DNA from 3 places in the Corallincola holothuriorum genome. Region 2 is predicted to be linked to each of the others. Evidence: predicted binding sites of a transcription regulator. Region 2 holds the regulator's gene; each other region holds the start of a gene.
What was found. Region 2 encodes sigma-54, which starts transcription at its own class of promoters, with help from an activator protein. Its sites were predicted from a motif close to GTTGGCACGNNNNTNGNNT; they were not measured.

Region 1: the regulator sigma-54 is predicted to act here: its motif matches at 1,325-1,343, upstream of DU002_RS05880 (DUF3192 domain-containing protein).
Region 3: the regulator sigma-54 is predicted to act here: its motif matches at 1,625-1,643, upstream of glnA (glutamate--ammonia ligase).

What each region holds. Positions count from the first base shown of each region.
Region 1 covers NZ_QPID01000003.1:64,850-68,135, reverse strand. The annotation lists gene DU002_RS05885 (carbohydrate kinase family protein) at 1-852, shown strand, start outside; gene DU002_RS05880 (DUF3192 domain-containing protein) at 917-1,282, opposite strand; gene DU002_RS05875 (BUD32 family EKC/KEOPS complex subunit) at 1,610-2,266, shown strand; gene DU002_RS05870 (efflux RND transporter periplasmic adaptor subunit) at 2,574-3,286, shown strand, end outside.
Region 2 covers NZ_QPID01000005.1:69,724-73,009, forward strand. The annotation lists gene ptsN (PTS IIA-like nitrogen regulatory protein PtsN) at 1-180, opposite strand, end outside; gene hpf (ribosome hibernation promoting factor) at 189-476, opposite strand; gene DU002_RS09455 (RNA polymerase factor sigma-54) at 508-2,004, opposite strand; gene lptB (LPS export ABC transporter ATP-binding protein) at 2,094-2,819, opposite strand; gene lptA (lipopolysaccharide transport periplasmic protein LptA) at 2,823-3,286, opposite strand, start outside.
Region 3 covers NZ_QPID01000003.1:257,020-260,305, reverse strand. The annotation lists gene typA (translational GTPase TypA) at 1-1,241, opposite strand, end outside; gene glnA (glutamate--ammonia ligase) at 1,697-3,106, shown strand; gene DU002_RS06645 (DUF4124 domain-containing protein) at 3,233-3,286, shown strand, end outside.

The DNA of each region.
Region 1 (3,286 bases), on a different contig from region 2:
GGTTTCCCCCTGAACTACTTTCCGGTCACTTATGCCTTCGACCGCATTAATACGACGGTCTCAGGAGTGGGATATAACGTTGCCAAAGCGTTACATACACTGGGGCACCCAGTGGAAATGGTTTCGATGATTGGCAACGACGTCAATGCCCCCATCGTCGAGACAGAGCTAAAACAGTTAGGCATTAGCCACCACGGTGTATGTCGCACACTGGCGCAAACCCCAGCATCGGTGATCCTGTATGCCCCCGACGGCCAACGCCAAATCCATGTGGATCTAAAGCAGATCCAAGAGACTGAGTTTGATCGCCAGCTATTCGATGAAAAGCTGCGCCGATGCCAGTTAGCTGTGATGTGTAACATCAACTACAACCGCGCCCTGCTCGCAGAGGTGAAAGCCAGTGGTAAGCCCATCGCCACCGATGTCCATGTGCTGGCGGATCCTGATGACGACTACAATCGAGATTTTATGGCAGCCGCCGATATCCTTTTCCTTAGCGACGAAGGCTTGCACGGCCGCGAGCCAGAGGCCTTTATTGGTGAGCTCTATCAACGCTACCACAACCAAATTATTGTCATGGGGCGTGGCCGCGAAGGTGCGTTGATGTTTGTGGCTGAAGACAGTCAGTTCTACCATACACCCGCCATCACGACCCGGCCAATCATCAATACTGTCGGTGCCGGTGATGCGCTATTTTCAGCGTTTGTACATGGCTGGCTGAGCCTAGGCAATCCCTATCAGGCACTGCAACAAGCGGTGCGCTTTGCGTCTTGGAAGATTGGCGAGAAAGGAGCGGCAGAAGGTTTTCTTAACGCCAAACAGCTGGATGAACTGAGTCAGACGACTCGCTAACTATTGTCATCACAAAGTAATAGGGCGCAGCTGCGCCCTATAGAGTGCCACCCTGATCGCTCCGTTAGATCTGCGCTACCGCGCTATCACCCCAACCGATCAACTGGCCATTTTTAAAGACTAACGGTGTGCACTCATCTTTGCTGGTGATACCATCTTTTTGCTGGCGCTGTGTGCGGTAATACAACAAGCGATAGTTGTCATCGCCCTTCACCAGCTTCTCATCAAAATCAGCGGTACCCATGGTCATTCGCACCTGATCCATCGCCGCGCCGACTTCCATTTTTTCCAGTTTTTCGCGGTTGATTCGCTCCCGATCTTCCCAGTCAGAACTCCAGCTGGTGCGGTCGCCATCGCCGCCAACAGCGATAACACATCCAGTTAATGTCAGTGGCAATGCCAACGCAAGTAGCAAGCAGGTCTTCTTCATACAACTATCCCTTAGTAAGTCTAACTATCTCGGATAGTTAATTAGCAACGCGCATGCCAAAAACATAACCATCTGTATTTATGAAATAAATTATATAACTGGATACATATTGAACAACAGTAAATAATGAGTTTGACCACTGTGTTGTCGATTTGACTAACTCACTGTGAAAACACTGTTCGCTTTGTTCGATGACAAAAAAGGTGATCGAGCTCTCTGCTTAATCAGAGGAGTAAAACGGGGCGGCTTTCCATTGACCTCAAGCAAAGTCAAATAGATGCAACAACTTAGAATCGCACTATCAGTGACGATGTAATGGAAGCAGTTATGCAAACAGCAGGGCAACAGCTAGGTACAACATTGGAAACCGAGCAAGGGCTACTGACACTCACCGCTTTTCTCGGCCGCGGCAAGTCAGCCTATTCCTATTTGGCCACCAATAACGGCTGCAAATACGTCGTCAAAATGATGCATGACGAACCGTGTCCCTATTATGATTTTGGCAATCAGAACAAAGTCACGGTTGAACTGAATGCCTATCACACCCTAGACCGCCTGGGCATACCCGTACCTAAGTTACTCAGTCACGATGAACAGCGTGGATTTTTGGTCAAGTCATACATTGAAGGCGTATTAGCAAACGACCTTATTGCAGATGGCAATGTCGAAACAGTGTTGCCACAGCTCTATCAGATCTCAAAAATTGCCCAACACGCAGGCCTGAATCTGGACTACTTTCCTGCCAATTTTGTCTGCGCCGACAACCAGCTATTCTACGTCGATTATGAGCACAACCCTTATGACTCTGCCTGGGATCTGCACAATTGGGGGATCTATTACTGGGCAAATAGCGCGGGGATGGCTGACTACCAACGCACCGGCGATATTCTGAACTTAAATCAAACGTTGGATTCAGGCATTCCTATCAAAGCGCCGCTGCAAAGTCGAGTGAACAATTGGCAGCAACGCTATCAACACGGCTAGCGTGACATCGCAGCATCAGTTCACATCAGACAACACGCCGATTTTCTAACGAGCACAGTCTAAATCTAGTGGAAGCTCGATAAGCGACTTGATTCATTAATGAATTTATCAAATTCATGGTTTTTCATAGAGAATATCGTCTATCCTTAAAGCCAGAAAAAATGCGCTGATTCATAAAGTTAGCCACCGTCTTGCAGCATCCGCTCATGGCTAGAATCATCATGATGGGATGTTAAACAACATTTCCGAAATAGACCTCACCATTATCACTTGGGTAATGAAATTTAGACGTAATTTGAGATTCAATATGAACAAAGTACACGGAACATTGCACTGGACACTTTGTATAGTCGGACTCTTGCTAGCTACGGGATGCGACAATAAACAAGCCCCTCCTCCCCCACCGAAACCCAGTGTCATCGTGGTTGCAGCGGGTATTGAATCCATTACACCTAACAGTGAGTTTGTTGGTCGTACCCAAGCCAATGAAGACACCACCATCAACGCCCGTGTCTCTGGGCTACTGCTACGAAGAGTGTTTCAAGAAGGCGCCGATGTCGCCAAAGGTGATCTGCTGTTTGAAATTGACCCAGACACTTACGCCACCGAAGTTGCTCAAGCAGAAGCTCGGTTACAGCAAGCCGTTGCGGCAAAAAAGGTTGCCTTCAGCAATTATAACCGCGGTACGGAGATCTTCGCTGCTGGCGTCATCAGTGCCAAAGAGATGGATGAACTGACCGGCTACAAGCTAGATACCGAGGCGGAAGTTTCACGGGCCAAAGCGGCATTAAAAGCCGCCAAACTCAATCTCAGTTATACCAAAATTGTCGCGCCTATCAGTGGCCGAATGAGCCGCTCGAAAGTATCCGAAGGCGATCTCATCTCCCCCGAACGCTCACTCGCAACCCTAGTCAATTTAGATCCTATTGAAGTCAACTTTCAGGCCAGTGAGAAGGTTATCGCCAAGTACCGCAATGACGGTGGTGATAATGGCGAACCAGCGATAAAGGCATCTGACCT
Region 2 (3,286 bases):
ACCTATACCGGTACTGCCTTTCTTTTCACGTTCTAGAATACTTTCGAAAATGGCTTTGTGGCCATGTTCTGGCAAGTGTTTGGCTGCCAATTCACTGGCCATTTCTAATATTCGTTTCTTACTTGAACCATGGACTGCACTTCGGGTGCAGTCCAGGCTAAGTATGGATGATATATCCATAGACATCTCTAGTGAGCATTTAGCTTTTCTTTGTGTTTTATTACTTGCCGATCGAGTTTATCGATCAACGAGTCAATAGCTGCATACATATCACGATGCTCTGCATTCGCAAAGATCTCTCCACCATTTAGGTGCAGTGTGGCTTCGGCTTTTTGGGTTAATTTCTCAACATTGAGGATCACGTGGACATTGTTGATGTGGTCAAAGTGGCGCTCTAATTTACTAAATTTTCCGTCGACATACTCTCGCAGAGAGTCTGTTACTTCTACATGATGGCCGGTAAGATTGATTTGCATAGACCTCATCCTTATTTAGTTTTATTGCCTGCTATAGCAGGCTTTTTCGCTGATTTGACGGTGGAATAGACAAGGATTCCCGATACTTCGCAATGGTTCTCCGCGCTATCTGAATTCCCTGATCTGCCAGTAGGTCAGCAATCTTGCTATCTGACAAAGGCTTATTAGGGATTTCTGCCGCCACAAGTTTCTTGATTAACGCTCTAATTGCCGTTGAAGAACATTCTCCGCCACTTTCAGTACTGACATGACTGGAGAAGAAATACTTGAGTTCGAAAATACCCCGCGGGGTATGCATATATTTTTGTGTGGTTACCCGAGAGATGGTGGACTCGTGCATATCAACCGCTAAGGCAATATCATTGAGTACCATTGGCTTCATCGCTTCATCGCCGTACTCAAAGAAGTCGCGTTGGAACTGTACGATACAGTTGGCGACCTTGAGTAGGGTGTCGTTACGACTTTCCAGACTTTTGATGAACCACTTCGCTTCCTGCAGATGAGAGCGTATATATTGACTGTCAGTAGTGTTCTTTACCGTCCGGCTCATCGCTGCGTATTGCTGATTTACTTTCAGCTTGGGTACCGAGTCAGGGTTTAGCTCAACCACCCAACGTCCAGCTTTTTTCATTACCGACACATCGGGGATTACATATTGCTCATCACCGCTGATCACTGCGCTGCCGGGGCGCGGATTCAACGACTGGATCACCCGCAGAACTTCACGTAGCTGGTCTTCTTTCAGTTTGGTCTTGCGCATCAATTGGCGATAATCCCGGCTGGCTAGCAGGTCAATATACTGACCAATAACCTGGCGGCACTCTTTTAGCCAAGGTGTCTCTTTGGCAAACTGATTGAGTTGTACCAGCAGGCACTCCTGCAATGTGCGGGCACCTACGCCAATAGGGTCGAACAGTTGTACTCGCTTAATGACCGCTTCTATTTCATCAAGTTCGATATCTTCCTGCCCTAAAGAAGCAAGAATATCGTCGGCGGTGACCGTCAGGTAACCCGATTCATCAATCCCATCGATTATCGATGTCGCAATGGCTCTGTCGACATCTGTGAACGGGGTTAATTGCATCTGCCATTCCAGATGATCTTGCAACGACTCTGTGGTTTCGCCTTGATAGGTAAAGTCGGCGTCATCACTGAACGAGGAACCTGAAACGGGCGCTGCTGAAAGGTGGTCATCCCAGGTTGTATCGGTAGGCAGTTCTTCATTGATTTGTTGTTGGTTGAGCGCCTCAGATGTTTCCATGGCTGCATCTTCGCGCTCTTCCGACTGATTATTTTCAGCATTAGCCGTGGTTTGTTCCAGCTTGTCAGTCGCGGTATGGCTTTCACCATTAACTTGCTCACTGGTTTCTTCCGCTTCGTTTTGCTCGAGTAGCGGATTATTATCCAGCGCTTCTTGGATCTCTTGCTGAAGGTCGAGCGTCGACAATTGCAATAGCCGGATTGCTTGCTGCAATTGCGGCGTCATGGTGAGTTGCTGACCTAAACGTAACTGTAATGACGGTTTCATCTACTTCCGTGACATTTAAAATAATGCTGTTGCTGTCATCGTTAATCGGCACTCAAAAGAGCCCGATGTATCAACGCTGGTTACTTACACTATAGCCGGAATTGTTCCCCGAGATATACGTCTCGTACCTTTTGGTCGGCTAACACTTGTTCCGGTTTTCCTTCGGCGATTAACTCTCCGTGGCTAACGATATAAGCATATTCGCACACATCGAGTGTTTCTCGCACGTTATGATCAGTGATCAATACACCGAGACCACGGTCTCTTAGGTGTTGAATAATCTTTTTTATATCTGTGACTGAGATAGGGTCTACGCCAGCGAAAGGCTCATCCAGCAGCACGAACCTAGGTTCCACAGCCAGCGCTCTGGCTATCTCTACTCGACGGCGTTCACCACCTGACAGTGACATACCTAAGCTATCTCTTATGTGAGTGATGCTAAACTCTTCTAGCAGATGTTCCAAGGTTTCCGTGCGCTGTAACCGGCTTAACTCTGGACGGGTTTGCAGTACTGCCATGATGTTGTCAGCGACACTGAGTTTACGAAAGATGGAGGACTCCTGTGGCAGGTAACCGATCCCCTTGCGCGCTCTGATATGCATGGGTGAAAGGGTCACATCTTCATCGTCAATCGTGATGCGCCCTTTATCGTTGGGTACCAGTCCAACCACCATATAGAAGGTGGTTGTTTTACCGGCCCCATTCGGTCCCAATAAGCCAACTATTTGGCCATCATTCAGCGCTAAAGAGACATTCTTAACTACCTGTCTATCTTTGTAGCTCTTGGCTAATTGACTGGCTTTCAATGTCGCCATGGTTTATTCCTTACTTTCGCCGAGCTGTTGTTGCAGCTGTTCGGGGAGAAAAATGGTTGTCACGCGATCATCTTTATCTGTGCCACTTTCTGCGACCATTTTTTGTTTGGCGATATCGTAATGAATAGTTTCGCCTTTCACGACGCTGTCTTGCTGCGTCAGTACCGCTGCACCAGTTAATTGGATAGTGTTATCTGCTAATCGGTAACGGATCTCTGCAGCTTCGGCATGCATTTTTTGACCACTTTCCAAGACCTGACTGAACTTCGCTGGTTTACCGACTGCGATGAGCACCTCTTTTCCTGCGCCCGCGGATTGCTCAACCTGCAAAGTGTCGGCAAAGATCTGTAATGTGCCTTGATTTACCGTGACGTCGTCAAAGAAGGAAATAATGCCTTTTTGAATATCGATACTTTGGCGTTTTGCATCCACGCGGACTTCTTTATTAAAGTCACTTTCAACGGCGC
Region 3 (3,286 bases), on a different contig from region 2:
GAACCCTGATGAGGCTCCTCAACATCAACCGTCATAGTTTCAAACGGTTCTTCTAACTGACCATCGACTTCACGCAAGATAACTTCTGGACGCGATACGGCCAGCTCGTAACCTTCTCGGCGCATGTTTTCAATAAGGATCGCCAAGTGAAGCTCACCACGACCAGACACACGAAACTTATCCGGATCCGGCATCTGCTCTACACGCAGTGCAACGTTATGAACCAGCTCTTCTTCCAGCCGGTCAAGGATGTTACGTGACGTGACATATTTACCATCCAAGCCAGCAAACGGAGAGGTGTTTACCTGGAAAGTCATGGTCACTGTTGGTTCATCAACACTGAGCGGTGGTAATGCTTCAATCGCACTCGGATCGCACAGAGTGTCAGAGATCTTAAGTTCACCAAGACCTGTGATAGCGATGATGTCACCAGCAGCAGCATCTTCGACTTCATGTCGCTCTAATCCAAGATAGCCCAGTACCTGGCCCACTTTACCATTGCGCTGCTTACCGTCAGCACCAACGATAGTTACCTGTTGATTTGTCTTAACGCGGCCTTTGGTTATGCGACCAACACCGATAACACCAACATAGCTAGAATAGTCCAGCTGTGAAATCTGCATCTGGAACGGCGCATCCTGAGTCGCTTCTGGGGGGGCAACCTTTTCGACGATAGTTTCAAACAGCGGCGTCATATCATCACTGGCGTCGTCCACTTCTAACGTGGCAAAACCATTAAGAGCTGAAGCATAGACAATCGGGAAATCTAGCTGCTCATCAGTGGCACCTAAGTTATCAAACAGGTCAAATACCTGATCGATAACCCAGTCAGGACGAGCACCTGGGCGGTCAATTTTGTTAACAACGACAATGGGCTTGAGTCCCTGAGCAAACGCTTTTTGCGTTACAAAGCGGGTTTGCGGCATGGGGCCATCAACAGCATCAACCAATAGCAGTACAGAATCTGCCATTGACAATACGCGCTCAACCTCACCACCGAAGTCAGCGTGTCCAGGAGTATCGATGATATTAATATGATAGTCGTTCCAATGGATGGCGGTGTTCTTAGCCAGGATCGTGATCCCACGCTCCTGCTCCAACTCGTTGGAGTCCATCACACGCTCACCATGATTGGCACGTTCGTTAAGGGTACCCGACTGCGCTAACAGCTTATCAACCAAGGTAGTTTTACCATGGTCTACGTGGGCAATAATGGCGATATTACGTAGCTTCTCGATCACCTGAGGCCTTCCATCTAATAAGGGTGGTCTTTACAAAGGGCGCCTATTGTATAGGCGACGTGACTTAAATCCCATTTTTTAATCGTGCAAAAGATAGTCAAAAATGGATATTTTGCATCTATAATCAATATTTCCTTTATAAACAAAGGGTTAAAAATCACCTTTGATATTTATTTTTATAAACGGCAATCAACTTGAAAGAAGTTAGATTTCTCACTAACCAAAAGTGTGATATCTGTATACCCCTCTTTACGTTATGGGATATAGCACCAGATTGGCACTATGCATCACAGTGGTGCAGTGATGCACAATTACAGTGCAAGATCTATCACCTTTAGATCCCAGAAAAGTAAATTAATTGTTTTAAAACAGCCACATAATATAGTGGCACGAATTTCGCTTTTGAAGCGCAAGCTTCAATATATCTAAACATTGACACCGGAGGATGAACTAGGATGTCAGTCGCAAATGTTCTCGAACTGATTAAATCAGAAGAAGTAAGATTCATTGATCTGCGTTTTACCGACACAAAAGGTAAAGAGCAGCACGTGAGTATCCCAGTAAGCCAAATCGACGAAGAGTTCTTCGAAGAGGGCAAGATGTTCGATGGCTCATCGATCTCTGGCTGGAAAGGCATTAACGAATCAGACATGGTACTGATGCCTGACGTATCAACTGCGGTATTAGACCCATTCTCAGAAGAGTCTACGTTAATCGTCCGTTGCGACATCTTAGAACCAGATACATTGGCTGGCTACGACCGTGATCCACGCTCTGTTGCCAAACGTGGTGTTGAATACCTGAAGTCAACTGGCATTGCCGACGATGTGTTCATCGGTCCTGAGCCAGAGTTCTTCATGTTTGATGATGTTCGCTTCCACACCGACATGAGCGGTAGCTTCTATAAGTTAGATTCAGAAGAATCTAAGTGGAACAGCGGTAAAGAATATGCAGACGGCAACCTGGGTCACCGCCCAGGCGTAAAAGGCGGTTACTTCCCTGTACCTCCTGTAGATTCAGGTCACAACATCCGCTCAGCAATGTGTATCGTGATGGAAGATATGGGCTTGGTTGTTGAAGCTCACCACCATGAAGTTGCTACCGCTGGTCAGAACGAAATCGCATGTAAGTTCAACAGCTTGGTTGAAAAAGCTGATGAAGTTCAGATCTACAAGTATGTCGTACACAACGTGGCGCACCTGTATGGTAAGACTGCGACCTTCATGCCTAAGCCAATCGTTGGTGACAACGGTTCAGGCATGCACGTTCACCAGTCTTTGAGCAAAGGCGGAGAAAACATCTTTGCTGGTGACAAGTACGGCGGTCTGTCGCAAGAAGCGCTGTGGTACATCGGTGGTATCATTAAGCACGCTCGCGCGATCAACGCATTCGCGAACGCTTCAACTAACTCTTATAAGCGTTTGGTTCCAGGCTTCGAAGCTCCTGTTATGCTGGCATACTCTGCACGTAACCGTTCTGCTTCTATCCGTATCCCTGTGGTACCGAGCCCGAAAGCACGTCGCATCGAAGTTCGTTTCCCTGATCCAACTGGTAACCCTTACCTGTCATTCACAGCGATGTTGATGGCTGGCCTAGACGGAATTAAGAACCAGATCGATCCAGGCGAAGCAATGGACAAAGATCTATACGACCTGCCAAAAGAAGAAGCGTTGGCCATCCCAACTGTTGCAGCTTCACTGGAAGAAGCTCTGGCGGCACTCGATGCTGACCGTGAGTTCTTGACTGCTGGCGGCGTAATGAGTGATGACAGCATTGACGCATACATCGCGTTGAAGCAAGACGAAGTTGAGTTGCTGAACTCAACGACTCACCCTGTAGAATTCGACATGTACTACAGCGTGTAAGTAAGTTGACCATCCTCACAAAAGCCCACTGAAAAGTGGGCTTTTTTTTCGACAGCGCTTTTTGATGGTGACAAACTAGTCGATCCCAAATATAGTAAGAGATATGTAGGAAAAAGGTGAAAAGTTATGGTCGTAAAACGCATCGCCTTGCTCTTGTGTCTGTTAGGTGCAGCAACCGCT